Regions from separate parts of the Shewanella sp. 10N.286.52.B9 genome, predicted to be linked through region 4. Evidence: predicted binding sites of a transcription regulator. Region 4 holds the regulator's gene; each other region holds the start of a gene.
The links. Region 4 encodes MetJ, which represses methionine synthesis genes. Its sites were predicted from a motif close to TAGACGTCTAGACGTCTA; they were not measured.

Region 1 (7,576 bases), on a different contig from region 4:
CAGTAACTTAAACCTTTGTAGCACTAAAGGTTTAATCTTAACCCCCTAAAAAAACTAACCTTTTATACGATTGAGAAAAACCAATGGGCACCGTAAGTTAATCTTGTAACGCGCTGCATCAGCAGAATCATTTGAAATTCTACCAACCTAAAACCAAACAGTTTTAGGGTTAATAATCATAAACTTAAAAGCAACCCCTGCTCTTAAGTTATTGGTGTTTATTGAGGGTTTATAGTGCTTCAAATACTGTTAGATCTTTAAAAGTTCACGCTGAAGTTACTTCTTGATCGCATATTAGTACTCAGTTACCTAAAGCTAAATTATGCACTTTGGCGACACAATGAGTTAACTAGGAAGCGAAATACTTTATCAAACGATTATTTTCTAATAATCAGATAAATCTATATTTAAACAGGGAGCGTAGAATGAAATCGCAAAAGAAATTATCGTTAGTATCACTTGCTATTGCAGCAAGCTTAGCATTACCCGTTTCAGCAGCAGGACTTTCATTACCAGAGGTGACAGCTGCAGAGAAATCGGCATTCGCTTCGAATACTAACGCAACAGTAACTCAAACGGGCATGGAGCAGGATGCCACAGTAAGCCAAACTGGCACGCGTCATATTTCAACCGTGACACAAATTGGTGATTTACAGTTTGCCGAGGTAACCCAGCAAGGGGACTGGCAAGAATCTTATATTAGCTCTGAAGGTAATGGAAACTCTGTCATTACTAACCAGGTTGATGATTGGCATATTTCAAACGTTGGCATCATAGGTGACCAAAACCAAGTTACTATTCAGCAGGCTGACTTTTATAACACTAGTGACGTATCGCTAACGGGTAATAGTAACACTGCTGATGTTATTCAAGATGGAGCTCAAAACGAAAGTATCATCGAAGTTATTGGTAATGAAAACGCTGCAGAAGTAACCCAGTACGGTGCGATTAACTTAGCGGTATTCGCTGTTGAAGGTAATAGTAATAGTGCAACCATAATGCAAGATGGTGTAAATAACCAAGCAGGTATCGTTTCCGATTCAGGCAGCCTAAATGCTGGCGATGGTAATGAACTATTTGTAAACCAACTTGGTGATAACAACTTTGGTGCTGCTTTAGGTGTATTTGGTGATAATAATACATTCGATTTTAGCCAAACAGGCGATGATAACACTGCTGTAGTAGCAAGCTTATCAGGCTCTTTAAATGATATTACTATCGACCAAACTGGCATTAATAACGGCGCAACAATAGAGTTTTCTTTTGGAGACGATAATGACGTTACTATTAGTCAAGATGGTTTTGGTAACCAAGTGGGCGGCGCTAATATTGCTATTTTAAATGGCTCGCTTAACGATATTGAAGTCGTACAAACTGGTGATGCCAATTTAACTGAGTTTATTGTTTATGGTGATGAGAATGTTATATCTGTAGATCAAAGTGGTGCAGATAACTACACTGCTTTTGTAGCTGATGGCTTCTATAATGAGGTCACTATCACTTCCTCAGGTGAACTTAACTTTGCATATTCAGAAACCGTTGGAGATAACAATACAGTTGATATGAGCCAAACAGGCAATGATAACGAAGCCGTTATTTCAAATGTCGGTTCAAATCAGACTGTTGATATCAGCCAAGAAGGTGATTTTAACTTAACTGATATAGTCGCCTTTGGTGATGACCACTCAATTACCGTTTCTCAGCTAGGCGACGGTAACTGGGTTGGTGGAGATGATGGTTACTTTGCAATTGATGGTACTATGAATACATTAAATGTAACCCAAATTGGTAATGATAATACGGTTACAGGCATGCAAATTGGCACTAATGATATTGCCACTGTAGTCCAAACCGGAAACTTTAATTCTGCAGCAATTTACCAGAATTAATTTATAGAAAATTTTCTTACTGAATATAGGGAGCACATTGCTCCCTATATATTTACTTTAATATCTCCTCCACTGGCAAAGCTTATTGTTTTCATTACGTTAAGCTAATTCTGTGCAATTTTATGACATAAGCTCATAAATTAATTTTACACGATGAAATAATTGCCGAAACAAACAAAAAAACCAGTTACAACTAGCAACTGGCTTAATAACATCTCTAAATTATTTTAAAGCGGGTAAATAACCTAAGTTAAGCGAACTCAAAATGGGCTTGATAAGTTTGTGCCCAACGCAGTAACTCGACCCGATTGCGAGATTGGGTTTTCCTAAAGATGGAAGAGATATGTGCCTTTACCGTGTGCTCACTAATGCAAAGCCTGTGGGCTATTTCTTTATTCCTTGCACCGCTTGAAACTAGCTGAATAATGGTTCTTTCACGATTAGTGAGCATTTGCAGCATTGCGATAGTATCTGGGGGGATTTCTGTATTAGCATCAAGTTTTTGTACTAGTCGGCGGAAAATTTTGCTAATTAGCGGTCGATCATACCAAAGCTCATCAGCTACCATTTTACGTAACCCGGTCAACATTAAATCCATACGTTGGTCGGCATAAAGTAAGCCTCTTACACCTAACAATAGTGCAGACTCCTGATCTAACGAGCCCCGTTCAACTTGATATAAAGCGACAGGGACATGATTAACTAGCCGTGATACCAACAGCGGAATGCCTTTGCTATCCAGCGCGGCCCCCTTTTGGGCGATCAAATAGAAACAATTAGTATTATGTTCTACTTCAAGTTCACTAGGGTGTTTCACTACCCTGGTTTTTAACCCTATCGACTCAGCTAAAATAGCCAAGTTGCAAGGCGCTGCAACCTGGTGTAAGAAGACTAATTCATCAATATTCGAATTCATCACTTTTCTCCCTGAAAAGTATTCTGTATCTCTCGGCTATACGAGTTTCGTCCTGAAACATTGATAACATAATAACAACATAATGCAATAATAGTACATTTTAACTAGCCCATAAGGAATTTTAACTAGTCTATAAAGTATTTCTGCAATACTTAAGTACTCATTAATAGATTAAGTGCTCGCAAACCAAGCCGTTACCAAAAATAAAACAAGTAAAAATAAACTTAACAGTCACAAGATCTATAAATGTAGCTGATTAAAGTGATGCTAACTGCTTATTATGTACCTTTGTGAGCAAGACTAATGCACTAATACCACCTATAAGTGCCATAAACATATCTGACTGTGTATCCCACACATAGCCTTGAGTGCCTAAAAACGCCTCCGCATTCTCACCTGTTGCAGCTGCAACCCACCACTCAATAAGTTCGTAAAAAGCAGAAAATGCCAATACAAAACAAACTGATAGAAACTGACACCAATAGCCCGGTTGCAAGACGTGATTTCTTAGCATCACCTCTCTTGCCAGTATGACCGGAATAAACCCCTGAGCAAGATGGCCGATTTTGTCATAATTATTACGTTCGCTACCCATCACATCAGCCAACCAATCAAACAGTGGTACTTCGGCATAGGTATATTTAGCTCCGACCATGAGCACGCAGCAATGTAACAAAATCAATAAGTAAGCTAAGGGTGTTAGGGGGAATTTATTACGGGTAAATAATAAGATGGGTAAGGCGATTAATGCTGGCAGTGCTTCTAACCACCAAGTAAACATATCTTTAGGTGAACTCACCGACCAAACGAGCACGACAGCAAAAATAACCACCCATATAACTTTCTTATTCACTATACATTCCCTTTAGATGATATTGTTCTAAACCAAGATCACAGTCTTTAGCCATCTAGCCCTCTACAATGGCAATAAATAATGCTATTTTGGTTGCGTATTAATGTCAGCATAACATAAGCATAACTATTGATAAGAGGGTACCCACACCATGGCAAAACACTCGCTTGACAAGGATAAGATTAAAATCCTGCTGTTGGAGGGCGTCCACCAAACTGCAGTCGATGTACTTAAGCGTGCAGGTTATACCAATATTGAATATCACAAAGCTTCCCTTCCTGAAGACCAGTTGCTGCGCTCAATTAAAGATGCTCACTTTGTCGGCCTGCGCTCGCGCACCCAATTAACCGCTGAAGTGTTGAACCATGCTGAAAAACTAGTCGCGATTGGCTGTTTCTGTATTGGTACTAACCAAGTTGATATTGCCGCTGCTGAGAAGTTAGGCGTACCCGTTTTTAATGCGCCATTCTCAAACACTCGCAGTGTTGCTGAGCTAGTGTTAGGTGAGATCATCATGCTGATGCGCGGTATTCCTCAGCGTAACGCCCTTGCCCACCGTGGCGGTTGGTTAAAAAGTGCCAATGGTAGCTATGAAGTGCGCGGTAAAACCTTAGGGGTCATTGGTTACGGCCATATAGGTACTCAGCTGGGTATTTTGGCTGAAACCCTCGGTATGCGGGTGGTATTTTTCGATATTGAAGACAAGTTGCCACTGGGTAATGCCAGCCAAATCCATTCAATGGAAACACTATTGAATGAAGCAGACGTTATCAGCTTGCATGTACCAGAAACTGCGCAAACTAAAAATATGATTGGTGCGACAGAATTTGAACAAATGCGTTCAAAAAGCTTTTTTATCAATGCATCACGGGGCACTGTGGTTGATATTGATGCGCTTTCTGATGCCCTAAAGTCAGGCCATATTGCAGGCGCTGCAATTGATGTATTCCCAGTTGAGCCTAAGTCAAATGATGACGAATTTATTAGCCCACTACGTGGACAAGATAACGTCATTATTACCCCGCATATTGGTGGTAGTACTGCTGAAGCTCAAGAAAATATCGGTATTGAAGTCGCGGGTAAGCTGGCTAAATATTCTGATAATGGCTCAACTGTGTCTGCGGTTAACTTCCCTGAAGTGTCATTGCCACAACATAAAGGCACCTCGCGCTTATTGCATGTTCACCACAACCGTCCAGGTGTGTTGATTAAAATTAACCAAGCGTTTTCAGAAAAAGGCATTAACATTGCTGCGCAATATCTACAAACGACTGCAGATATTGGTTACGTGGTCATGGAAGTCAATTCAAACCAAGCCGAACAAGCGCTGGGCGAGTTAAAAGCAATTGAAGGTACTATTCGTACCCGCGTATTGTTTTAATTCAAGCTAAGTCGGTGAACGATTTAACCTTAGGCTTATCTCGCAGTTAAATTGTGAATTAAAGCTATCTTCAATTAATTGAAGATAGCTTTTTCTTTTGAGCCTCACTGAATTCCGTTACACTCAAAGCTTATCTTTGTTGCTCACCTTAGGGATCATTTTATGACACTCGCAACCACACAGCCAAACTGGGATTACTTAACTTCAACGCCCGACTTACTGGTTTCAAACTTAAGCCACTTAGGTTTAATTGAAGTGACCGGTGAGCAAGGTAAAACCTTTATTCACGGCCAAGTCACTACCGATATCGTATCGCTGACAGAAACTCAGTGGCGCTGGGGCGCCCATTGCGATCCTAAGGGTAAGATGATTGCTAGCTTTAGAACCTACACAATTGCTGAAAGCCTTTTTATTTTAATGCCAGCATCAGTATTACCGCTAAGTTTGGCCTCATGGCAGAAATATGCGGTGTTCAGTAAAGCGGAATTAACTGATGTCACTGCTAAGCAAGTTATTTTAGGCTTTGCTGGTACGAAGGCTGCAGAGTTTATTGAGCAGCAATTTGGACGGATTGAACATGAAGTTACTCACGCTGAAGGCGCTATTATTTTAAAAGATGCTGAGCGCTTCATAGTGATTACATCAGCTGAAAAAGCGCAGCAATTAGTCACAGCTTCAAATCAACCACTATCTAGCCACCAAGCTTGGCAAGCATTAGAAATTCAAGCCGGTTACGCCAATATTGACGACAACCACAGCAGTGAGTTTGTACCACAAATGTGTAATATACAGGCGGTAAACGGTATTAGTTTTGAAAAAGGCTGCTACATGGGCCAAGAAACCATTGCCAGAATGAAGTACCGCGGTGGTAATAAACGCGCCCTGTATATTCTATCCGGTAGTGCCTCTGAAACTGTCAGCAGTGAAACTCAAATTGAAATTGCCTCAGAAGATGGCTTTCTTCGAGCGGGTAAAGTTATCGAAGCGGTTGAATTTAATAGCCAAGTGCTATTAACCGCAGTATTGGCTAACGATACGCCAAATGATGCAAAACTAAGAGTAAAAAATGACAACCAAAGTGAGCTAGTGGTGAAGCCGCTACCTTATTCGTTAGAAGATTAACTTAAACGGTTATATGGGTTAAAGCCAACAAAGGCTGCTAACCGTAACATTAAATAAAGGCTGATGGATGAGGTTACTTCTCATTCTTCAGCCTTTTTTATTATTTCAAAATCAACATATAAACGGGTTATTTCAATGAAAAGTCGATCTAAGTAATTTTATTTGTCGTATGATGATGTAATTACAAGTAATACCAGAGACGCTAATGACAGCAGTGATCACCCAACTATCGCAAGTATCCAAAGGCTTTAACGATGGAGATAGACTCCATCAGGTGCTTAACTGTGTCGATTTATCCCTGCATCGTGGTGATACCATTGCGCTAACCGGCCCCAGCGGCACGGGCAAAAGCACCCTACTTAATATCATTGCCGGTTTTGAGAAAATTGATTCTGGTCAGTTACAACTCATGAACCAACAAGCAGCGCAGTGGCAAGATAGTCAATGGAGCCAGTTTAGGCGCGCCCAACTTGGTATTGTCTTCCAACAATTCAACTTACTCACCCCGCTTAATGTTATCGATAATATCCGTTTTGTATTACAGCTTAATAATCAAAAGTGGAGTGATTGGGGCGATGAGCTTATTACGCAGCTTGGGATTAGTGACATTTTAACAAGACCTGTTGAAACCTTATCGGGTGGTCAGCAGCAACGCGTTGCCATTGCCAGAGCGTTAATCCACAAACCGGCATTATTACTAGCAGACGAGCCAACCGGTAATTTAGATGAAGCTGCAGGTCAGCAAGTAATGGAGCTAATGTGCCAGCTTACCATGGCTGCAAATACCACGGTGTTGATGGTAACCCACAGTGAAACCTGTGCGGGCTATATGAAACGCAGGTGGCATTTAGAAAAAGGCCATATTCATGAGTAATCAGGCTCAAGACATCACTGTCAAACAATGGCTGTTGTCACTAAAAATCTTCTTTGCCCACTACCGCCATTCGCCATTACAAGCTGGTGCCATTCTTCTCGGTATCCTCCTCGCAGTCACCTTGCTAATAGGCGTCAAGTCTACCAATGAAAATGCAGTAAGAAGTTACAGCGAAGCCACCGAACTATTAAGTCAACGGGCAAGCTTGTTGATCACCCCAGCCGCAGGGCAACAACTCATTAATGAGCAGGTCTATTTCCGATTGCGTCAAAGCGGGATCAGTAATGCTTTAGCTGTGATTAATGGCCTTGCAGTCGACGATAAGGGGCGGCGCTGGCAAATTCAAGGCAGCGATTTATTTGCTGCAGTTAACTTACAAAACCATTCATCTGAAGCTCAAACGAATACCAACAGCAAAACGCCCATTAATATTCCACTGGATAAGCTATTAGCAGGCAGCAATGTGTTGTTAATGAGCCAATCCCTAGCGGATAACATAGCAAAAGACGGGTGGTTTTATTTACAAAACCCACAAGATAAA
Region 2 (7,576 bases), on a different contig from region 4:
TATCAATATGAACATGTTGATTATGGCCGCAATGTGGACAACTTATTACTCGGCTGACTAAATTCATAACTTCCCCCAGTATTTAACATTAAAGCATTTGCAAAACTAAAAAACCTTTAACCGTTTAGCAGCAAGCAGGATTGAGCTTGGAATTAAGTATAGTAAACATTAGTAAAACTCGCGTAATGCCAAAGTTGTCAGTTGAGGTAGCAGCTGCATTGGCTATTAAAAGTTAATCGAGTCATCCAAGAAGTGTAAAAAGCTGTTGTGATGGTGTTTTATTCAATTTTGCGACTGAGTTAGCTTGCTTGCAAAAGGCCTTTTCACATACAATGCGTATTCATGCCACTTATGACTCAGACTCCTGTAATGTCTGATGTTTGGTGGCATTTCTTTTATATATTAATTACCAAGTGGCCCTACGTGTGGGTCACCACTGGATAAGGAAATGAAATGCCTATTATTACTTTGCCTGATGGCAGCAAACGTGAGTTTGCCGATTCTGTTTCTACTTTAGATGTCGCTGCCGACATCGGTCCTGGTTTAGCTAAAGCGTGTATTGCTGGTCGTGTGAACGGTGAACTCGTTGATGCTTGTGATTTAATTACCACAGATTCAGAACTTTCAATCATTACGGCTAAAAATGAAGAGGGTGTTGAAATCCTTCGCCATTCTTGTGCGCACTTATTAGGTCATGCTATTAAGCAAATGTGGCCTGAAACTAAAATGGCAATCGGTCCAGTTATTGATAATGGCTTTTACTACGATATCGATTTAGATCACAAGCTTACTCAAGAAGATATCGATGCGTTAGAAAAACGTATGCAAGCATTAGCTAAAACAAATTATAGCGTTGTTAAGAAAGTGGTTTCTTGGCAAGAAGCCCGTGATACGTTCGAAGCTCGTGGTGAAGAATACAAAATTGCAATCTTAGATGAAAATATCAGCAAAGATGCAACCCCAGCGCTTTACCATCACGAAGAATATATTGATATGTGTCGTGGACCTCATGTACCTAACATGAAGTTCTGTCAAAACTTTAAGTTAATGAGTGTTGCTGGTGCATACTGGCGCGGTAACTCTGACAATAAAATGCTACAACGTGTTTACGGTACTGCTTGGGCAGACAAAAAAGCTCTTAAAGTACATTTAAACCGTCTTGAAGAAGCGGCTAAACGTGACCACCGTAAAATTGGTAAACAGTTAGACCTTTATCATATGCAAGAAGAAGCGCCAGGAATGGTGTTTTGGCACAATGATGGTTGGAGCTTATATTTAGAGCTTGAGAAGTTTATTCGTCAAAAACTAGGGCAATACACTTACCAAGAAGTTAAAGGTCCATTAATGATGGATCGTAACTTGTGGGAACGCTCTGGCCATTGGGACAAATACGCTGATGCGATGTTCACAACGAACAGTGAAAACCGTGAATATGCGATTAAGCCTATGAACTGTCCGGGACACGTACAGATCTTTAACCAAGGGTTGAAGTCTTACCGTGATTTGCCATTAAAAATGGCTGAGTTTGGTTGTTGTCATCGTAACGAACCATCAGGTTCTTTACATGGCCTAATGCGCGTTCGTGGCTTTACTCAAGATGACGCACACGTATTCTGTACCGATGACCAAGTTCAAGAACAAGTCAGTGAATGTATTCAAATGGTGTATGACACATACGGTACGTTTGGATTTGAAAATATCGTCGTTAAATTATCAACTCGTCCAGAAAAACGTATTGGTGATGACGATATGTGGGATCGTGCTGAAGAAGCATTAAAGAAAGCACTTAAGGCAAATGATATCGAATTTGATATTTTACCTGGTGAAGGTGCGTTCTATGGCCCAAAAATCGAATTTACTTTGCATGATTGCTTAGATCGTGCGTGGCAATGTGGTACAGTGCAACTTGATTATGCGTTACCTTCACGTTTAGGTGCTACCTATGTTGCTGAAGATAACACTCGTCAAACACCGGTTATGATTCACAGAGCTATTTTAGGCTCACTTGAGCGCTTCCTCGGTATTCTAATTGAAGAGTATGCAGGTAAATTCCCGACATGGCTTGCACCAGTGCAAGTAATTGTTATGAACATTACTGATAAACAGTCTGATTATGTAGATGAAATTGTTAAAACTTTCAAAGAAAGTGGCATTCGAGCATCTAAAGACTTGAGGAATGAGAAAATAGGCTTTAAAATACGTGAACATACGTTAAAGCGTGTACCTTATTTATTGGTCGTTGGTGATCAAGAGATAGAAAATAAGGAAGTTGCGGTACGAACACGTGACGGTATCGATTTAGGCAAGATTAAAATCAATGATTTTATTGCCAAGATACAAAAACAAATTTCGAGCCGTAGTCTAATTTTGTTGGAGGAATAGGTCATAAAGATCAAGAGAGCAGCAGGGCGACAGCCAGCCCCTAATCGTATTAACGAAGAAATCACTGGCGTACCAGAAGTTCGTCTATCGGATATCGAAGGCGAATCTGTTGGAATCGTAAGTATTTCACAGGCTCAAGAATTAGCTGATGAAGCAGGTGTAGACCTGGTTGAAATTAGTCCTAACGCTGAGCCTCCGGTCTGTCGCATTATGGACTACGGTAAGTTCCTTTTTGATAAAGCGAAAGCTCAAAAAGAACAAAAGAAGAAGCAGAAACAGGTCCAGCTGAAGGAAATTAAATTCCGTCCTGGCACTGATGAAAACGACTATCAGGTAAAACTACGCAACCTGATTCGTTTTCTAGAAGATGGGGACAAAGCGAAAATTACGCTGCGTTTCCGTGGTCGCGAAATGGCACACCAAAGCTTAGGTATGGATCTTTTGAACCGTATCAAAGCAGATTTGGAAACATATGCTGTTGTTGAATCTTTCCCGAAAATGGAAGGTCGACAAGCAGTTATGGTCCTAGCACCTAAAAAGAAATAGTAGGGCAACCAATTAAAAAGTAGCAAAGTCCTTTTTGAGGGTTTTGCTCGCCTTACGTTTTATTAATGTCCCAATGCGGAGTTTTAGCAATGCCTAAAATGAAAACAGATAAGGGTGTCCAAAAACGCTTCAGAAAAACCGCTAATGGTTTCAAGCGCAAACAGGCACACTTACGTCATATTTTGACAAAAAAGAGCACTAAGCGTAAACGTCACTTACGTGCTAAATGTTTAGTAGCTAAGTCTGATGTGCCAGCAATTGCACGTCAACTACCATACGCTTAATTAAAGGAGATATGAACAATGCCTAGAGTTAAGCGTGGTGTAACCGCTCGTGCTCGTCACAAGAAAGTACTTAAATTAGCCAAAGGTTATTACGGAGCTCGCTCTCGTACTTTCCGTGTTGCTGTTCAAGCAGTAACTAAAGCTGGTCAATATGCTTACCGTGACCGTCGTCAAAAGAAACGTCAATTCCGTCAACTTTGGATTGCACGTATCAATGCGGCATCTCGTCAAAATGGTCTTTCTTATAGCCGTTTCATTAACGGTCTTAAAAAAGCTTCGATCGAAATCGATCGTAAAATTTTGGCTGACATCGCTGTATTCGACAAAGTTGTTTTCACAATTTTAGTTGAAAAAGCAAAAGAAGCTTTAGCTAAGTAATTAGTTATTATTCTTTAAAAAAGGAACCTTAGGGTTCCTTTTTTTATATCTAAAATTTAGAATCTTGCCATTGTGTTTGACTTATTGGAAGTAGGTGTTATGAAAACCCAGTTAGCAACAGACAGATTATCAATTGCTATTATGACGCTTGATGATGCCGATTTACTTTACGATCTAGACCAAGATCCCGATGTGATGAAATATATAAACGGCGGAAAACCTACCTCAAAATCTGATATAGAACATATTTCTATACCACGTTTGGCAAGTTATTTAACGCCATCCAAAGGGTGGGGCTTTTGGAAGGTGTTTGAAAAGCGAGAACTAGATACTGTTGATAGTCGTGATAACTTTGTTGGTTGGATATTGATTAGGCCCATGGGCTTTTTCAGTGAGACCCCTGAATTTAATAATCTTGAAATTGGTTGGCGATTCAAACAATCAGCTTGGGGGAAAGGTTATGCGACAGAAAGCGCCAAAGCAGTGATTAAATTATTGGTAGAGGAACAACCAATTATTGAACGTTTTACAGCAATAGCGGATAAGGATAATTTAGGTTCAATTAAAATTATGAAGAAAATAGGAATGGAATTTATCTGTCAGCAGTTTCATTCAGATGTTAATGGCAAAACTGAAGTTGTAATATACAGTTTGAAAGTTAACCATTAAAAAAATGAGTAATGCGCAGTAATAGTGTTAAACAAAAACTGGTCAACTGTATGAACAACAGCCTTCACCTGTGTTATTCACATCGATAAAATACAAACAATAAAAAAGCCATCACAATAATGGATGGCTTGTCGCTACTAGCTCACTATGTGTAAACTAGTAGATTACAAAGTGACGATTCTACTTTTGTGCGTCTAAGTAACGCTCGGCATCTAACGCAGCCATACAACCTGATCCTGCTGAAGTAATAGCTTGACGATAATGTTGATCCATTACGTCACCACAAGCATAAATGCCTTCAACACTTGTCTGAGTTGCGTTACCTTGAAGGCCACTGTTGACGGTAATGTAACCGTAGTTCATATCAAGTTGACCGTCAAAAATACCGGTGTTTGGGCTATGACCAATCGCAATGAAAACGCCAGCAACCTCTAAATCTGAAATTGACTCATCTTTAGTGCTTTTCATTTTAAGACCGGTAACACCCATGTTGTCACCGACGACTTCATCAAGAGTTTGATCTAAGTGTAGGATGATATTGCCATTAGCAACTTTATCCATCAGACGGTTGATCAGGATCTTTTCTGATCGGAAAGAATCACGACGGTGGATTAAATGCACCTCAGAAGCAATATTACTTAAATAAAGCGCTTCTTCAACAGCAGTGTTACCACCACCAACTACAGCCACTTTTTGGTTACGATAAAAGAAACCATCACAGGTAGCACAGGCTGATACACCACGGCCCATAAATGCTTCTTCAGATGGAAGGCCTAAATATTTGGCAGATGCACCAGTTGCAATGATTAATGCGTCACAAGTAAACTCACCATTGTCTCCTTTTAATCGGTAAGGGCGCTGGCTAAAATCAACTTCATTAATATGATCAAAGATAATTTCAGTATCAAACTTTTCAGCATGTTCTTGCATTCTTGCCATTAATGCTGGACCGGTTAAGCCATTAGCATCGCCTGGCCAGTTTTCAACTTCAGTAGTCGTAGTCAGTTGACCACCTTGTTGCATCCCAGTGATCATGACAGGCTTCAAATTTGCACGTGCTGCGTAAACTGCAGCAGTATAACCAGCAGGGCCAGAACCTAAAATTAACAGGTTAATATGACGAGCTTGACTCATTTTTTTATTTCTCCATTACATGCTTTAAGCAATTTGCATGGATTGTAGGGAATTTACAGGGTGGGGTAAAGTAGCGATTGCTCCAAGATATAGATTGAGGCAATCGATACCGTACACAAAAGACACCAAGGACTTATCGCATTAGACTTTTACATGCTAATAACTAATATGACAACTTGGTAAGCCATTCTTTTCTAGATAGTTTTGGTGGTATTCTTCCGCCGGATGAAAGGTTTGAACCGGTACAATTTCAGTTACAATTTGTCGTAATCCCCATTTACCACTTTGAATTAGCAACAATTTAGATTGCTCTGCTAATAATTTTTGTTCTTGGCTGTGGAAAAAAATAGTGCTTCGATATTGGCTGCCAATATCACCACCTTGCATATTTAGAGTGGTTGGATTGTGGTTTTGCCAAAAAACGGTCAACAACTCTTCATAGCTAACAATATGTTCGTCAAACTCAACCTGTACCACTTCTGCATGGCCCGTTACGCCCGCTTTCACTTGCTCGTAGGTCTGAAATATGTCATTTCCCCCCATATAACCGCATTGTGCTGCAACTACACCATTTATTTGTTTAAAAAAATATTCAACGCCCCAAAAACAGCCTGCACCAAAAGTTGCTATAGTCATACGATACCCGTAAAGAAGTCTAGATGGCTAAAAGTATATTTATTCTAATAAATAATGCAAGCAAAGATTTACACTCTGTTAAATGTTACTTAACGTTAGCTTCCCCTAAATGTGATAGAATCCGACTACCGTTTGAAACCATTCAATATTTAAAGCCGCATCAAGGAGTCAGCGTGTTTCAACAATTAATGGATGACAAAGATTTTTTAGCATTTACGTTAACTAACATTAATAACAAGGTGCCAGAACAGCGCTTTGAATTGTCAAATAAAACAACAGTTACGATTTTAGATAACGGGATTATTTGTTTTAATCCAGCTCAAGGGTCGACTAAAGACATTGTTTTATCTTGTGCCATACATGGTAACGAAACAGCACCTATTGAAATCTGTAACGAACTCATAAATAATTTATTAAAAGAAACAATCGTTACAAAACAAAGAGTCCTGTTTATAATTGGCAATCCAGATTCCATACTCAGCCAAACACGCTTTGTAGAAGAGAATATGAATCGTTTGTTCAGTGGGGCACATTCTTCCGGTTTAGGTTTATCAAATAAAGAAAGAGTTAGAGCAAAAAAATTAGAGGAATATGTAGCTAATTTTTATCTTCAAAATAATAGCTCACAACGAATACATTACGACTTACACACCGCGATAAAGCCGTCTAAACATGAGAAATTTGCGATTTATCCTTACAGGCCTGGACGTAGCTTTAGTGCTGATCAAATTATGTTTTTAGCGGGTTGTGATGTTGACACCATTTTATTCCATCATGAACCTACCACTACTTTTAGCTATTATTCATCAGAACAATTCAAAGCCGATGCATTTACAGTCGAACTGGGTAAAGTGATGCCTTTTGGCGAGAATGATATGTTAAAATTTGCCAATACTAAAAAGATGCTTTTGCAGTTGATAACTCAACAACAAGTTGAACTAGCTCCTTTTGATAAAGACAAACTTCACTTATATAAAGTGTCTCGTTCCATTAACAAGCAGTTTGATGATTTCAAATTCACCTTTGATAAGACAACGGTAAATTTTTCTGGGTTCAAGCAAAATCATGTATTAGCAACGGAAGGTGACACTGAGATTAAGGTCATTTATCCATACGAAGCTATCGTTTTTCCTAATGAAAATGTACCTGTGGGCCAACGTACAGTATTATGTTTAGTGCCAGCACCTAATGAAGACATTCAATAAGTTGTAAAGCTAAATATACATTATATATGACAGGATATTCACTAAGTGGAATGAACATTAGTTGATAGTAAGTTTACGTTAACGTAATGTTCGTTCGCATATAATAAATTACGCTTTATTTTTAAGGCTACAAATAACAAGAGCACAATATGAGCAACGCAACACTGACTAATGAAACAGTGCATCGTGTCAGCTTCTTAGACAAAGCTTCATTGCACATTCCTATTTTAAAAATTCTACAAGCTGATGGCACAACTTACGAAAATGCCGTCATGCCCGTTATTGATAAAGCCTTGGCTGAACGTATACATGATACTTGTGTTTTTACCCGAGTATTAGATG
Region 3 (7,576 bases), on a different contig from region 4:
AATAATCGCCGGAATGGTTAACCCTTCTCGGTGGAAGGTTTTGACGTTATGTACCATTTCATCAAGGCTTGGGGTAATAAGCCCTGACATACCAATAATATCAATATTGTGCTCTTTTACGGCTTCGAGGATTTTTTCAACTGACACCATGACGCCTAGGTCGAACACTTCAAAGCCGTTACAGGCTAGCACCACGCCGACAATGTTTTTACCGATATCGTGCACGTCACCTTTTACGGTAACCATTAAAATTTTACCGTTTGATTGACCTTCAACTTTTTCCGCTTCAATGTATGGGTTTAAATAAGCCACGGCTTTTTTCATTACCCTAGCCGATTTAACGACTTGCGGCAGAAACATTTTGCCTGAGCCAAATAAGTCACCGACCACATTCATCCCATCCATTAATGGCCCTTCAATCACATCAAGTGGGCGGGTGGCAGCGGCGCGCGCTTCTTCGGTGTCTTGGTCGATAAACTCAGTAATGCCTTTCACTAAGGCGTGGGATAAGCGCTCATTAACGGGCAGACTACGCCAAGCTAAGTCTTCCTTTTTAGCCACTTGTTTGCCGTCACCACGAAAACGCTCAGCAACATCTAGTAGTTGCTCAGTATTGCTTGAGTCGGCAACGGGGCAAGGTAAATTCAGTACCACATTTTCGACTTTTTCTTTTAAGTCTTTGTCGATGTCATCAAATATGGCTAACTGACCTGCGTTAACGATACCCATGTCCATGCCCGCTTGAATCGCGTGGTATAAAAACACCGCATGAATGGCTTCGCGGACTGGGTTGTTACCACGAAACGAGAACGAGACGTTTGACACACCGCCAGAAATCATTGCATGGGGTAGAGTGGCTTTAATGTCTTTAATGGACTCAATAAAATCGACGGCGTAGTTATCGTGCTCGTCAATGCCGGTGGCAATGGCAAATATATTCGGGTCGAAAATGATGTCTTCTGGGGCAAAGCCAACCACATCAACCAGTATGCGATAGGCGCGGGTACAGATTTCGGTTTTACGGGCGCGGGTATCGGCTTGGCCATCTTCATCAAATGCCATCACAATGGCGGCTGCGCCATAGCGTTTCACTAAGGTGGCTTGCTGAATAAAGGCTTGTTCACCTTCTTTCATCGAAATGGAGTTAACAATCGACTTACCCTGCACGCACTTAAGGCCTGCTTCAATGACGTCCCATTTTGATGAGTCAATCATAATAGGCACGCGGGAAATATCAGGCTCTGAGGCGATTAAGTTCAAGAACTTTTTCATAGACTCTGCGCCATCAAGCATACCTTCATCCATGTTGACATCGATGATTTGTGCGCCGTTTTCAACTTGCTCGCGCACGACATCTAGGGCTTCTTCAAACTTTTCTTCTTTGATTAACCGCAGGAACTTGGCTGAACCTGTGACGTTGGCGCGCTCGCCGACGTTAACAAATAATGAGTTGCCATCAATGGTTAATGGCTCAAGCCCTGATAAGCGACAGGCAACGGGAATATCAGGTATGACACGTGGCTCATGGCTGATAACGGCATCGCGAATAACGCTAATGTGCGCGGGTGTACTACCACAACAGCCACCCACAATATTGAGCATGCCTTCCCGTGCCCAATCACTGATCACTTCGGCCATTTCTTCTGGGGTTTCATCGTAACCACCAAACTCATTAGGTAAGCCAGCGTTAGGGTGGGCAGAAACATAACATTCTGCAATCCGTGATAACTCTTCAACGTAGGGACGCAACTCTTTTGGGCCAAGGGCGCAGTTAAGGCCAATGGATAATGGTTTGATATGGCGCAGTGAGTTGTAAAAGCCTTCGGTGGTTTGCCCTGTTAGGGTACGACCTGAAGCATCAGTAATGGTGCCTGAAATCATTACAGGTAGCCGATCACCAATTTGATCAAACACTAATTCGATGGCAAATAATGCGGCTTTGGCGTTGAGGGTATCAAAGATGGTTTCGACCATGATGATATCTGCGCCGCCATCAATTAATGCACGGGTTGATTCAACATAGGCTTCGACTAATTGATCAAAAGTGATATTACGAAAACTGGGGTCGTTTACATCTGGGCTGATAGAGCAAGTGCGGTTGGTTGGCCCAAGCACCCCTGCAACATAGCGTTTAATACCCGTTTGCGCAGTAACGTCATCAGCGGCTTCACGGGCAACTTTGGCGCCTTCAAGGTTAATTTCTGCTGACAACGACTGCATGTCGTAATCGGCCATAGCAATCGTGGTGGCATTAAAGGTATTGGTTTCAATAATGTCAGCACCCGCTAACAGGTATTTAGTGTGGATATCTTTAATGATTTGGCGTTGGCTTAGCACCAACATGTCGTTGTTGCCTTTTACGTCACAGTGCCAGTCTTTAAAACGCTCACCACGATAGTCGGCTTCTTCCAGTTTGTAGTCTTGAATCATTGTGCCCATGGCACCATCGAGGATAACTATGCGCTGTTTTAGCGTATTTGTAAGTTGTTCAAGTACCTGACTGTAGGAAGTCGACTTCGCCATAACGTATTACCTTAATTGCTTTTATGCTAATCACTTAATCGAGCGTTAAATAACACGCTAACTTAAGTAGTTAGTGGATTGTGTTAACGGTTTTAGATGAAATAAGCATACCTTTATTTATGCTTTTATAGGGCAGAATAATGCGAAATCCCCTGTAATAAAATTCATCTTAAAATATTTTGTTTGGACATTTAAACGTATAGACGTCCATAATACGTTTAAATAGATTGTAAGAGCAAGCCCATTGCTCACACTAAAAACATAAGCCAATTGAAACGGCCGATGGAGTCTCCTTAGATGAAGCAAGCTAAGATAATATTGTTACGCCATGGCCAATGTGAAGGCGACAGTATTTTGCGGGGTAAAACCGATGTGGCGCTAACTGATTTGGGGCTAACGAACATGCACCAGAGTGCGGCTAAGCTAGGGCTATTAGGTTGTTTGCCATCACTGCAGCTATACAGTTCGCCTTTGGTGCGCTGCCATGCGTTTGCCGCTGAATTAGCGCAGCAGTTAAACCAAGTGAGTGCTGATTTAGCTTTACAGGTTGAGATAATGTCTCAATTACAGGAAATTGATTTTGGCTTGTGGGACGGAAAAAGCTTTGCAGAGCTTTATCAGCATAGCGCTAAAGCGTTAGATGCCTATTGGGATAACCCTTGGGAGCATGGCGCGCCCCAAGCTGAGCCCATGGCTGAATTTGAACAAAGGGTGGCGCAGGCTTTTGCGCAAATAACCTTGCAAGCTTACAACTTGGCTGAAGCTCATACTGCTGAGGCTAATAGTGCTAAGGCAACAGCATCAGCCACTGCTCTGGTTGTGACTCACGGTGGAGTTATCCGTCATATTATCGCTTTGGTGTTAGGACTTGAGCGCTGTAAAGGGCTATATGGACAACTGAATATAGATTATGCCGCGACGGTAACCATTGATGTGTTTTGGCCTGAAGCTGATGATAAATCGACTAAACCCGTCTATCGTTTAAACTGGAATAATTAGTTTTAGCCTAAAATTAGCAGAAAAAACTAACTTCACTTAGGCAGATATACCGTACAATATAAGCCGCATTTATTAAGTGCAATAAAATTTCAAATTAAGTCAATTTAGCTGCAGTTGAGTGCTTGTGTGAAATGCTTTAAGCAACACCAGTATCAAGCGGTTCGCTAAATGAGTAGGGAATCGAGAACTAGCCTAAATGCTGTTTAGCTCGAACTGTACCCGCAACTGTAAAATAGCATCTCATCACTTGTAAGATAAGTGATTAATGAATGCCATTAAGTCAGATACCTAGCTTAGTTTTTCTTGCTGAATTAGCAGCACCTAACAACAACTTGAGCGGGTAACTCAGGCGGAGTTTGTATCGTGATCAGTATTAAAACCCCAGATGTGGCTAAACATGCCTCTTGGATAACCGCAGGGGTAGTATCTTGACTACTGCGGCATTAACAGTTGATCAGCTAAGCTGGTCAGTTGCAGACAATGAGATCCTTTCTCAAGTCAGTTTTTCCTTGCAACGTGGTGAAATGCTAGGGCTTATTGGCCCTAATGGTGCGGGTAAATCCAGCTTACTGCGCTGCTTGTATCGCTATATCACCCCTGATGCTGGCAAAATCAGCTTATTTGGCGACAATATTAATGGTTTTTCTCATAAACAATTGGCCACTAAGGTTGCCGTTGTGCAGCAAGAGTCACCCCATTATTTTGATATGACCACCCATCAACTGGTTTCTATGGGCTTAACGCCCCATAAAGGCCTTTTTGAAACCAATACCCAAGCAGATGCAGATGATATTGCCAAGGCACTGGCTAAAGTGGGTCTTGAGCACAAAGCCTTGCAGCAATATGAGCAGTTATCTGGCGGTGAAAAACAGCGGGCATTAATTGCACGGGCTATCGTGCAAAAGCCGCAGTTATTGATCCTTGATGAGCCGACTAATCATTTAGATATTCGCTATCAAATCCAAATTCTTGAGTTGGTTAGGCAACTTGGCATTAGCGTGATTGCCTCTATTCACGATCTTAATTTAGCCAGCGCAATGTGCGATAGATTGCTGTTACTTGATCAAGGAAAGTGCATCGCTCAAGGTTTACCTGATGAAGTATTAACAGAAACCATTTTGGGGAACGTGTTTGATGTTTGCTGCCAAATATCAAGTCACCCACAGCACGGTAAACCGTTAATTACCTACTTTTATGGTTATCAAAGTCATTATGACAATGCTAATCAAAACACGGGCAGGGCGATAAATGACAGCCATTGATGCCACACAATCAGTGAAGCTAGCAAAGCAGATGAGTTTAAGTTTTAAGCATAAGCTACTGCTGTTTGTTACTGCCATAGTGACCTTAGTTACTCCAATCGCCGCGGCAAGTTTCGGCGCAGCCAATATCAGTTTTGAACAAGTCGTTAGCTTGTTTGCTAATCTGGCATTAGGTACAGGTGAAACAGATTCACTAACGCAGCGGATTGTGTTTGAGCTGCGTTTTCCAAGAATTATTTTAGCCTTTGTGGCAGGCGCAGGTTTGGCGCTTGCGGGCAGTGTATTGCAAACGGTGACACGTAACCCGTTGGCGGATCCCTATTTATTTGGTATTAGCTCTGGGGCGTCATTTGGGGCGGTATTAGTGCTGAGCTTTTTTGGCAGCCAAGGCTTAGTGCTGCAATGGTTAGCAGAGTCTTCTGGTCATCTTGCCAATGCCATTTTACGTTCAGGCTTATTCAGTAATGATGCCTGGTGGTCTTGGTCATCCATTAGTTTACCAATTGGCGCTTTTATTGGTTCGAGTTTATCTGTGCTGTTGGTATTAGGTTTATCTGGTTTTGGTCGTGCTAGCCAAGTTGAGCGGATGCTATTGTCTGGGGTGGCCACCTCTTTCATGTTCGGCGCGCTAACCAGTTTGGTACTGTATTTTTCAAGCCCTCAAGCGGCGGCTTCAGTATTATTTTGGAGTTTGGGCAGCTTTGCTAAAGCTAGCTGGGCAGGCCTGGTTATCCCATCTGTGGTGGTAGTTTGCAGCATATTAATTATTTTAGCTTTTAAGCGTCAGGTATTAGCCATTCAAGCGGGGGATGAAACGGCGCACTCCTTAGGGGTTAACGTCGCCAAAATTCGCTTAGCAATGCTTATTTTGTGTTCATTAATTACCGCCACGCTGGTGGCAAGTTGCGGCGGCATTGGCTTTGTTGGCTTGATGATCCCTCATACCGTGCGGCTGCTCTATCCTGGGCAACAACCTATTATGATGACGGCATTAGTCGGCGGCATATTTATGGTATGGATTGATGTATTAGCCCGTTGTTTATTAGGCAACCAAGAGTTGCCGGTAGGTATTATCACTGCCGCAATTGGTAGTGTATTTTTTCTTTTTGTATTACGTCATCGTCGATGAGATTGCAGTTTTGGAGAGTTTTAGATGTTTGCGGTAGATCCAGTTAGTCATAAATTTGATGATCAAATACAGCATAAAATTAATCAGAAAACTAAGCCGCTAGGGGCGCTAGGGTTACTCGAAACGCTAGCAATGCAGATTGCACAAGTGCAACTGTCGCCACAAGCTAATATGAAACCAAAGTACAATATTAGGCATAAGTTGAGTATTAATAAGCCTGCTATGTTGGTGTTTGCTGGCGATCATGGTATTGCTGCTCATGGGGTATCGATTGCCCCCAGTGAAGTTACTCAACAAATGGTGGCTAACTTTGCCAATGGCGGCGCTGCGATTAATGTCTTTTGCCGTCAAATGGGTTTAAACCTTGAAGTGATTGATTGCGGCATGTTGCAGCCAGTTGATGACCCTCGTATTACTCAGCATCGTTTAGGCAATGGCACTCAAGCAATTCATCAAAAAGCGGCCATGAGTTTATTAGTGGTTAAAGATGGCTTTAGCTATGCAAGTGAAGTGGTTAATCGTCACTATGATTCAGGTTGTAACCTGATTGCGCTTGGTGAAATGGGCATTGGCAATACCTCGTCAGCTGCGGCGATTATGGCCGCATTATTAGGCTTAGATATTAAAGAGTGTGTCGGCCGAGGTACGGGGATTGATGATAGAGCCTTTGCTCTTAAAACCGAGTTATTGGGGGTAGCGCTTAACCTGCATAGAAGTAAATTTACCGATCCGGTTAATGTACTTGCCTGTGTTGGCGGCTTTGAAATTGTGCAAATGACAGGCGCTATTTTAGCGGCCGCTGAGAAAAAGATGCTGGTGGTTATTGATGGCTTTATTGCAACCGCAGCGGCATTAGCCGCAGTTAAATTACACCCTGATGTAAAAGATTACTTAATTTTTGCTCACCAATCAGATGAGCAAGGCCATATTAAAATGCTCGCCGCAATGGATGCTAAACCACTATTGCAATTAGGGTTTAGACTAGGTGAAGGTACAGGCGCTGCGCTATCACTGCCAATCATTGAAGCGGCGGTGAACTTCTACAATGATATGGCTAGTTTTGAAAATGCCGGCGTAAAGTCAGTGGTGTAATTGCGCTGCGAATCGAGAAGTAAATCGAGAAGTAAATAACGCAGTAAATATTAACGCTGTGATAGCCAATTAGCTGTGATAGGCAATTAAAGGAAACGTCATGGAGCAACAGTCGTCATCTGAGGGGGCAAAAAATCAGTCTGATGAAACTGATCATCAAGCGCCTAAAAGTGGAAGTACACTAAAAAAACAACTGAATTTATTGCTTATTGCGTTAAGTTTCTTCACTCGAATCCCTGTGCCAGCTTGGGTTGAGTTTGACAGTGAAAAGCTTAATCAAGCTAGCCGTTATTTTGGCGTAATAGGGTTATTTGTTGGCAGCATAAGCGCAGCGGTGTTTTGGGTGAGTCAGTTTGTGTTGCCTAATGGGGTTGCGGTGATCTTGGCGATGATAACCGGCGTATTAGTCACAGGAGGCTTTCATGAAGATGGCCTTGCTGATACCGCTGATGGTTTTGGTGGTGGCTGGAAAGTTGCTGACAAGCTGCGCATCATGAAAGATTCAAGAATAGGCACTTATGGCACCTTAGCCTTAGTGCTTTGCCTATTATTAAAGTGGCAATTGTTAGTC
Region 4 (7,576 bases):
TTGGTCCAGAGTCACCTTAACCACGGATATTGATCTGGTGGAGCAAAGCCGTTTTAGCGAGTTTGATGCGGTGCAGTATTGGCGAGTGGGCGGTGAAGTTAAAGCCACTGACTGGCTGTTTTTACGCATGGGCTACCGCCATGACTTAAAAGATAATAGCGTAGATATTTACTCTTTCGGCACCGGCTTTGCCATCGGCCAAGCCTTTAAGCTGGATATGAGCGGCAGCTATGGTGATGATGCCATTGGCGCTGTGCTGCAAACTTCTTATCACTTTTAAGCGTTATCATTTTTAGCTGTCATCATTGTTGCATTTATATCTGCCACAAAAAGATGATCGACTAGCCTGCTGATAATTCAATTAACGACTTAAGGGTTAGCAATAATGCACTTAAGCTACATAACACCATAGTGGCGATGCGAGTCTTATTTTTATCAACCTTATTGGTTAGCTTTCCTGCGGCAATATTTCCGAGTATGACAGATGGCAATAGCATCAATGACAACCACAGATGCTTTTCTTCCACTAAGCCTGCAAGCATTAAAATAATCAGTGCGATCATTGAGCTGAAAACAAAAAAGATCGATAGCGCGGCTCTAAACTGCGGCGCATCTTTACCGGCTAATAAAATCGCTAATGGTGGCCCACCAATGGCGGCAATATTTCCAAATACCCCCGACAAGACACCTGCAATAAATAGCGAAAGCCGATTTACTGGCGCTGTGATCTTAAAAATACTCAGCAACACCGCTGCGCCGACAATAAAGGCAATGGCTAACCCCAGTACTGCTTGGGGGGCAAACAGTAATAAACCTGCGCCCATAAAGCCACCAGGTATTCGCCCCAGCAGCGCATATTGCAGCCCATTAAACTCCAGTTGAGTACGTTCACGCAATAAGGTCAATAAGGCGATGGAAAAACCCATCATAATCACAGGGGCTGGGACTAATTGTGGGTCGATGATATAGAGAAGTGGACTGGCAACAACCGCAAGCCCAAAACCGATAAGGCCTTGGGTTAATGCGCCTAGAAAAATGATAACCGATGCAAGCATCAAGGTCTGCGGATCGATAAATTCCATTGTCGACTCTTTAGGCGCAATACTGCAACTCACTCTCAGCTTGAGAGCTCGATGCGTTAAATGACGAGCAGTGTTTGATTAATTGAGCAGGCTTATGCTTTAGCGCAAGTACTTTAGCGCAAGTACTTCAGCGCTAGTCGCTAGCTTGACTTAATCAAGATCTTCCCACTCAATTCCCATGGCATCCATCAAAGCTTTTGCTTCAGATGGGATGCTATCAGGCCCTTCTTTTGATAAGTCACCGTCATTTGGCAGTGGTTGTCCAGTGTAGGCATGCAAAAATGCTTCACACAGTAGTTCACTATTGGTTGCATGACGTAAGTTATTAACCTGGCGGCGGGTACGTTCATCAGTCAATACTTTTAAAACTTTTAAAGGTATGGATACCGTGATTTTTTTAACTTGTTCATTTTTTTTGCCATGTTCGGCATATGGGCTGATATAGTCGCCATTCCATTCAGTCATTAACTCACCTTTATACGATAGATTCGTGGCAGATTTTAACCGCTAAATAATAACAGTCAAATTATTGCGGTTATTCTATAACGAATGGAAATAGATTTCTTTATGTTTAGACGTCTAAACGGCTGATTTGTATTGACGATGTGACTTAGCTTAGGTACATTTAGCCATCTAGACATCTCTTTAGTGTGTATTCTTTAGGAGTTTACAATGAGCAAACATCGCGCAGCTACGCTAGCAGTACGCCAAGGTATCGAGTCAGATACCCAATACGGCGCTGTAGTCCCGCCGATTTATCTATCAACAAACTATTCTTTTGATGGCCATAAAAACCCTAGAGAGTTTGATTATAGTCGTTCAGGAAACCCGACGCGCTGCGTGTTAGGTGAAGCCATTGCCAAACTTGAACATGGCGCTACTGGGGTGGTTACTTGTACCGGTATGGCTGCGATTACCTTGGTCACTAGTTTATTAGGCCCCGATGATTTACTGATTGTGCCTCACGATTGTTATGGCGGTAGTTACCGTTTGTTCACAAATCTTGCCAACAAAGGCCAATTTAAATTACTGGTGATTGATCAAACAGATGAGCAAGCACTCAGTGATGCGATTGCTCAGAAACCTAAAATGGTGTGGTTAGAAACGCCGTCAAACCCATTATTACGTGTTGTTGATATCAAAGCTATTGCTGAGCAAAGCCATAAAGTCGATGCCTTAGTTGTGGTTGATAACACCTTTTTATCGCCAATTTTGCAACAGCCATTAGAGCTAGGCGCTGATATCGTCATGCATTCCACCACCAAATATATCAATGGTCATAGTGACGTTGTAGGTGGCGCTGTGGTGGCAAAAGACCCTGAACTGGGTGAGTTACTACACTGGTGGTCAAACACCTTAGGGCTAACAGGCTCGGCTTTTGATAGTTACCTAACCTTACGTGGCATTCGTACTTTAGTTGTACGTATTCGCGAGCATCAAAAAAATGCTGAGCAAGTTATTGACGTACTTCAGGCCAGCAATCTTGTCGAAAAAGTGTATTATCCAGGCTTAAAAGACCACCCAGGTCACGATATTGCAGCTAAGCAACAACAAGGCTTCGGCGCTATGTTAAGTTTCGAACTTAAAGGTGGTGAAGCAGAAGTGGTCGCCTTTTTAAATGCACTGTCTATTTTCAGTGTTGCTGAAAGCTTAGGCGGAGTGGAAAGCTTAGTTGCCGTACCTGCAACCATGACCCATAGAGCAATGGCGCCTGCAGCACGGTATGAAGCTGGCATTAAAGATACTTTACTGCGACTATCTGTCGGGATTGAAGATGCTGAAGACTTGGTTGCCGATATTGAAGTAGGCTTAGCTGCTGTCGCTGCGCTTTAAGTTAATCTCCCTTGGCTATATTCATGTAGTCAGGCTGGTATATGTTGTTTAAGGAGTGAAAAATGGCCCGCAGTCATTTACATAAATTTGGTGGTTCAAGTCTTGCTGATGCAGATTGCTATCGCCGCGTTGCCCATATTTTACTGACTCATGGCAACAGTGATGATTTAGTCGTTGTTTCAGCTGCGGGTAAAAGTACTAACTTTTTATATAAATTACTCTCCTTAAGAGAAAACGGTGACTTGTGGCAAGAAGAGCTACAAGTACTGGTGAGCTATCAGCAAAACCTGATTGAGCAACTTCTCTCAAACGAACAAGCGCGCGATTTACGTGAGCGCCTATCAACCGATAAATCGCAATTAGTCAGTTTATTGTCCCTTGAAGAGCGCAATGAATTTCAGCTCAATCATGTATTAAGCTTTGGTGAGCGTTGGTCAGCACGATTAATGGCAGCCTTATTAAGAGAGTCTGGCGTTGCTGCCGCGAATATTGATGCCTGCTCACTGCTGGTGGCTGATGAAGGGCCTGTGCCGAATATTCGTCTTGATGAGTCCCGCGAAAAAGTCCAAAAGCTGCTGGATGCTAATCCAAATACACGGTTAGTTATCACCGGCTTTATCTGCGCCAACAGTAAAGGGGATACATTATTACTTGGCCGCAATGGCTCAGATTACAGCGCCACCTTAATTGCCAGCTTAGCGGACATTGAACGAGTGACTATTTGGACCGATGTTGAAGGGGTATTTAACGCTGATCCGAATAAAATTAATGATGCCAAATTACTTGAAAGCATGTCACTTGCTGAAGCCGATCGTTTAGCTAAACTCGGCTCGCCAGTACTGCACAGCCGAACTTTACAGCCCTTATTTGATACTAATGTTAGTCTCGCGGTGCGCTCAAGTTACGCATCACATACTGACTTTACCCTTATTGCGCCCCAAAGTTCGTCAGCTAGCGCTCCAGTGGTTACCAGTTTAAATGAAGTGGTGCTGTTTCGCTTTAAGCAGCAAGCGCTAATTCAAACCACACTCAAATTACTTGAGCAAGCCGGTATTGCGCCGCTAGCATATTGGTGCTCTGCCCATCATAAAGTTGAACTGGCATTCACTGCTGAAAACCAAAAGCAGGTACAAGCGTTACTGGAGCTACATAGTCATGAGCTATTAATTAGCGATATCCATGCTCATACTGATTTAGGTTTAGTCGCTTTGGTTAGTGCTGATGCAGAGCACTACCGCCGCAGCTTTGCCCGATTATTAAGTCGCGATGCCAAACCCCTGTATCAAGATGGTTTGAGTTTAGTGACCTTAGTGCCTAAATCTCAGGTTAATTTACTCACCCAAAAAGTACACCGACGCTGCGCAGGCCCGCGATTGCGTATTGGGGTATTATTGCTTGGGGTCGGTAATATTGGTGAAGCCTGGATTGATTTATTTCAGCGCTCATCCACCATGCTTAACCGTGAACTAGAAGCCAATGTGCAACTTGTGGGTTTAGTGAGTTCAAAAGAGGCGCTCATTTGCCAGCAAGGAATAGATGCCAATAACTGGCAAGATGACTTTGATACCACAGCAACAACATGGGACTACCCTAGTTTATTTGAGCAGCTTGAGCTGCTCGACTGCGATGAGCTGGTGGCCTTGGATATCAGTGCTAGCGCCAGCTTAACCTTACAATACCCAGAGTTTTTCGCTCGAGGGATTCATATGGTGAGCGCCAATAAACTTGCAGGCTCAGGGCCGTTACCTTTTTACCGTGAGCTTAAGCAGCAGCTAAGTAACCGGCGTTTATTTTGGCGTTACAATGCCAGTTGCGGCGCTGGCTTACCAGTACAGCATGCCCTAAACGATTTACGCAATAGTGGCGACAATATCGAAGCTGTTGGCGGTATTTTTTCAGGTACTTTATGTTGGCTGTTTGAGCATTACGATGGGCAAAAATCTTTTTCTGAACTCGTGGTTGAAGCCCGCGGATTAGGCATTACAGAGCCAGATCCTCGAGATGATTTATCTGGCCGAGATATGCAGCGAAAGTTACTTATTCTGGCCCGTGAAATTGGCTTTGAGATTGAGCTTGATGCCATTGAATTAAATTCATTAGTGCCAGCTGAATTAGCCGACTTGTCGTTAGATGACTTTTTAGCGCGCATTGGCGAGTTAGATGAGTTTATGTTGCAGCAATATAGTGCAGCCTTTGAGCAAAATAAAGTCTTAAGGTATGTGGCATCTTTAGATAAAGTCGATGGCAAAATGCATGCTGAAGTAGGCATTCAATGGGTCGACTCGAACCATCCCTATGCCAGTTTAACCCCTGGAGATAATGTGTTTGTCATCCGCAGCACTTTTTATCAGGGCAATCCGTTAATTATTCGCGGCCCAGGTGCTGGCCGAGAAGTTACCGCAGCAGCTGTGCAGTCTGACTTAGTACAAATCTGTAAGGATTTACTGCAGGAGTGATCCTTAAGCGCGAGTTAAACGACGATTAACTTGGTTGAAAGATTAACTTTAAAGGCCTATTCCCTAACGGAATAGGCCTTTTTTATTGTCATAAAATAGCGCTAAAAGCATAAGCTCAGAGTTAACTTCACTCCCAGTCGATTTGCTGATGATTAATCGACAACGACCTTTTCATTATCAGTCTTTAGCCTGCAAATGTTCGCTGTCTGTTCTTTGGTAAGCGTATTTGGGTTACTTTTTCTTTGGTGGAGAGTATTCAATTAAGTCATATAAAGTGGATCTGATGGACTACATTTATTATTCCAGTAGCTAAACATCATTCAAGGAGAGGGCGGTATATGAAATTCCTTTTACAAGTCATCACGATAATAGCAATAGGGGCAAGTCGTAACTTGGCTATTGCCGATATTCCTGCTCAATCTCCCAAAGAGTTATTGCAAACCGTACCCACACAGGCGCAAGTTTGTTTAACTTGCCATGGTGTTAATGGTGAGGGTTTAGGTGTTATAGGGCCTAGGTTGGCGGGTTTATCCAGTGAGTATATCGCCTCGCAGCTGGTTAATTTTCAAATGGGTAATCGACAAAGTCCCACAATGTCGGCGATGGCTGCGACAGTACAAGGTGATGCTATCCAAGTCGTTGCTGATTTCTTTGCCGCTAAAACAGTAGCTGAGATCCCATTGCAATACCGCGGTGACAAGGTTGTGATAACTGATACGGCGGAAAAATTGGCTTATCAGGGAGATTGGGGCCGCGATATACCTGCCTGTACTAGCTGTCATGGACCTTCAGGCATTGGCGCAGCCAACTTCCCTCGACTTGCAGGCCAAGAACCTAGCTATTTAAAAAACCAACTATTGGCTTGGCAAAATGGTACTAGAAAAGGTGATGTCGATAATATGATGGCTAATATTGCCGCTAAGCTGACTGCTGATGAAATTGACGCATTGTCAGCGTACTTTTCAGCTTTAAAACCTCTGGTTCAAAATGCTGCTGCTCAACAGCCTTTGGCACAAAAATAAGGACATACCATGAAACTGTTTAATTATTTAGTCGCAGGTGTGTTTATCAGTTCAGTTAGCGCTGCAGAATTACCCGATAGGCAAGCTCAGATTCCCGCTATAGCAAAAGATCCCGCAGCGCAGTATCTGCAACCTAGCGATTTATCAGCTATTCCAGAGGGTGAGTTTGGCGACAAAGTACGTTTGGGCTATCAGATATTTGTTAATACTCAGCAATTAAGAGATAAATATGTCGGCAATGAGCTTAATTGCGTTAATTGTCATATGAACGCAGGTAATAAAGCCAATGCTTCACCGCTATGGGCTGCCTATATGGCTTATCCCGCTTATCGAAAGAAAAATGACAAAGTGAATAGCTACCAGGAACGGATTCAAGGTTGCTTTACTTATTCAATGAATGGTACAGCCCCCGCATCAGGCAGTAAGGAACTTGTGGCTATCTCAGCTTATTCTTATTGGCTAGCCATGAGCGGTTTACTGAATCAATTTAATCTCGATAGCAAAGTAGCAGAGTTGAGTGATGTAGAACTGGTAAAAGGTGGCAATAGAGAAGAGTTCCCAATTCCAGCTGCAGTGAAAGCTAAGTGGGATCAAAAAGCCTTAACTTCACTTGCTGGCCGAGGTTTTCCCAAGTTAGAAGCGCCAGAACAAGCTTATTCAACTGAGCGAGGCGAAATAGTTTATCAAACCCATTGTCAGGCTTGTCATGGCGTTGATGGTCAAGGCATTAAAATGGCTAATGTGAGCGCTTTACCGCCATTATGGGGGCCGCAAAGCTACAACTGGGGCGCAGGGATGCATAGAGTGAACACTGCAGCTAATTTTATCTATGAGAATATGCCGCTGGGTAAAAGTATTCAGCTAACAGTGCAGCAGGCTTGGGATGTGGCAGCTTTTGTTAATGCCCATGAAAGGCCGCAAGATCCGCGTTTTAAAGGAGACCTGCCACAAACCCAAAAAAGTTATCATCAACATGATGGCTTTTATGGCAAGCAGCAGCTTGGTAATGTTTTAGGCGCCGAAGCTTATCCAAATTTTCCTGTTAATAAGTAGGACTTTAACCAGTTTCAAGCTTATGCTTTTAAGCTACAATCGTTAAGGCATAGCCTTATCTCATAAAGCATTTTATGGAAATTAAACCAGTTAACGAAACAAAGTGAACCAGATGAAAGATGTAGAAATA

Region 1: the regulator MetJ is predicted to act here: its motif matches at 3,707-3,724, upstream of serA (phosphoglycerate dehydrogenase).
Region 2: the regulator MetJ is predicted to act here: its motif matches at 6,042-6,059, upstream of msrA (peptide-methionine (S)-S-oxide reductase MsrA).
Region 3: the regulator MetJ is predicted to act here: its motif matches at 2,716-2,733, upstream of metH (methionine synthase).

What each region holds. Positions count from the first base shown of each region.
Region 1 covers NZ_MCTY01000012.1:8,737-16,312, reverse strand. Annotated here, with positions in the region: gene BCU91_RS01300 (curlin) at 426-1,889, shown strand; gene BCU91_RS01295 (response regulator transcription factor) at 2,140-2,805, opposite strand; gene BCU91_RS01290 (DUF2238 domain-containing protein) at 3,062-3,658, opposite strand; gene serA (phosphoglycerate dehydrogenase) at 3,810-5,039, shown strand; gene ygfZ (tRNA-modifying protein YgfZ) at 5,202-6,161, shown strand; gene BCU91_RS01275 (ABC transporter ATP-binding protein) at 6,367-7,035, shown strand; gene BCU91_RS01270 (ABC transporter permease) at 7,028-7,576, shown strand, end outside.
Region 2 covers NZ_MCTY01000091.1:81,702-89,277, forward strand. Annotated here, with positions in the region: gene BCU91_RS06500 (CPXCG motif-containing cysteine-rich protein) at 1-67, opposite strand, end outside; gene thrS (threonine--tRNA ligase) at 454-2,382, shown strand; gene infC (translation initiation factor IF-3) at 2,386-2,928, shown strand; gene rpmI (50S ribosomal protein L35) at 3,018-3,212, shown strand; gene rplT (50S ribosomal protein L20) at 3,231-3,590, shown strand; gene BCU91_RS06525 (GNAT family N-acetyltransferase) at 3,690-4,259, shown strand; gene trxB (thioredoxin-disulfide reductase) at 4,440-5,393, opposite strand; gene msrA (peptide-methionine (S)-S-oxide reductase MsrA) at 5,550-6,029, opposite strand; gene astE (succinylglutamate desuccinylase) at 6,203-7,234, shown strand; gene BCU91_RS06545 (thiamine pyrophosphate-dependent dehydrogenase E1 component subunit alpha) at 7,384-7,576, shown strand, end outside.
Region 3 covers NZ_MCTY01000069.1:26,100-33,675, forward strand. Annotated here, with positions in the region: gene metH (methionine synthase) at 1-2,523, opposite strand, end outside; gene BCU91_RS05285 (histidine phosphatase family protein) at 2,821-3,522, shown strand; cobalamin riboswitch at 3,661-3,833, shown strand; gene BCU91_RS05290 (ABC transporter ATP-binding protein) at 3,951-4,784, shown strand; gene BCU91_RS05295 (iron ABC transporter permease) at 4,816-5,913, shown strand; gene cobT (nicotinate-nucleotide--dimethylbenzimidazole phosphoribosyltransferase) at 5,938-7,005, shown strand; gene BCU91_RS05305 (adenosylcobinamide-GDP ribazoletransferase) at 7,106-7,576, shown strand, end outside.
Region 4 covers NZ_MCTY01000125.1:91,692-99,267, reverse strand. Annotated here, with positions in the region: gene BCU91_RS07815 (conjugal transfer protein TraF) at 1-280, shown strand, start outside; gene BCU91_RS07810 (sulfite exporter TauE/SafE family protein) at 342-1,082, opposite strand; gene metJ (met regulon transcriptional regulator MetJ) at 1,233-1,547, opposite strand; gene metB (cystathionine gamma-synthase) at 1,755-2,915, shown strand; gene BCU91_RS07795 (bifunctional aspartate kinase/homoserine dehydrogenase II) at 2,978-5,371, shown strand; gene BCU91_RS07790 (c-type cytochrome) at 5,710-6,393, shown strand; gene BCU91_RS07785 (c-type cytochrome) at 6,403-7,446, shown strand; gene BCU91_RS07780 (cysteine-rich CWC family protein) at 7,559-7,576, shown strand, end outside.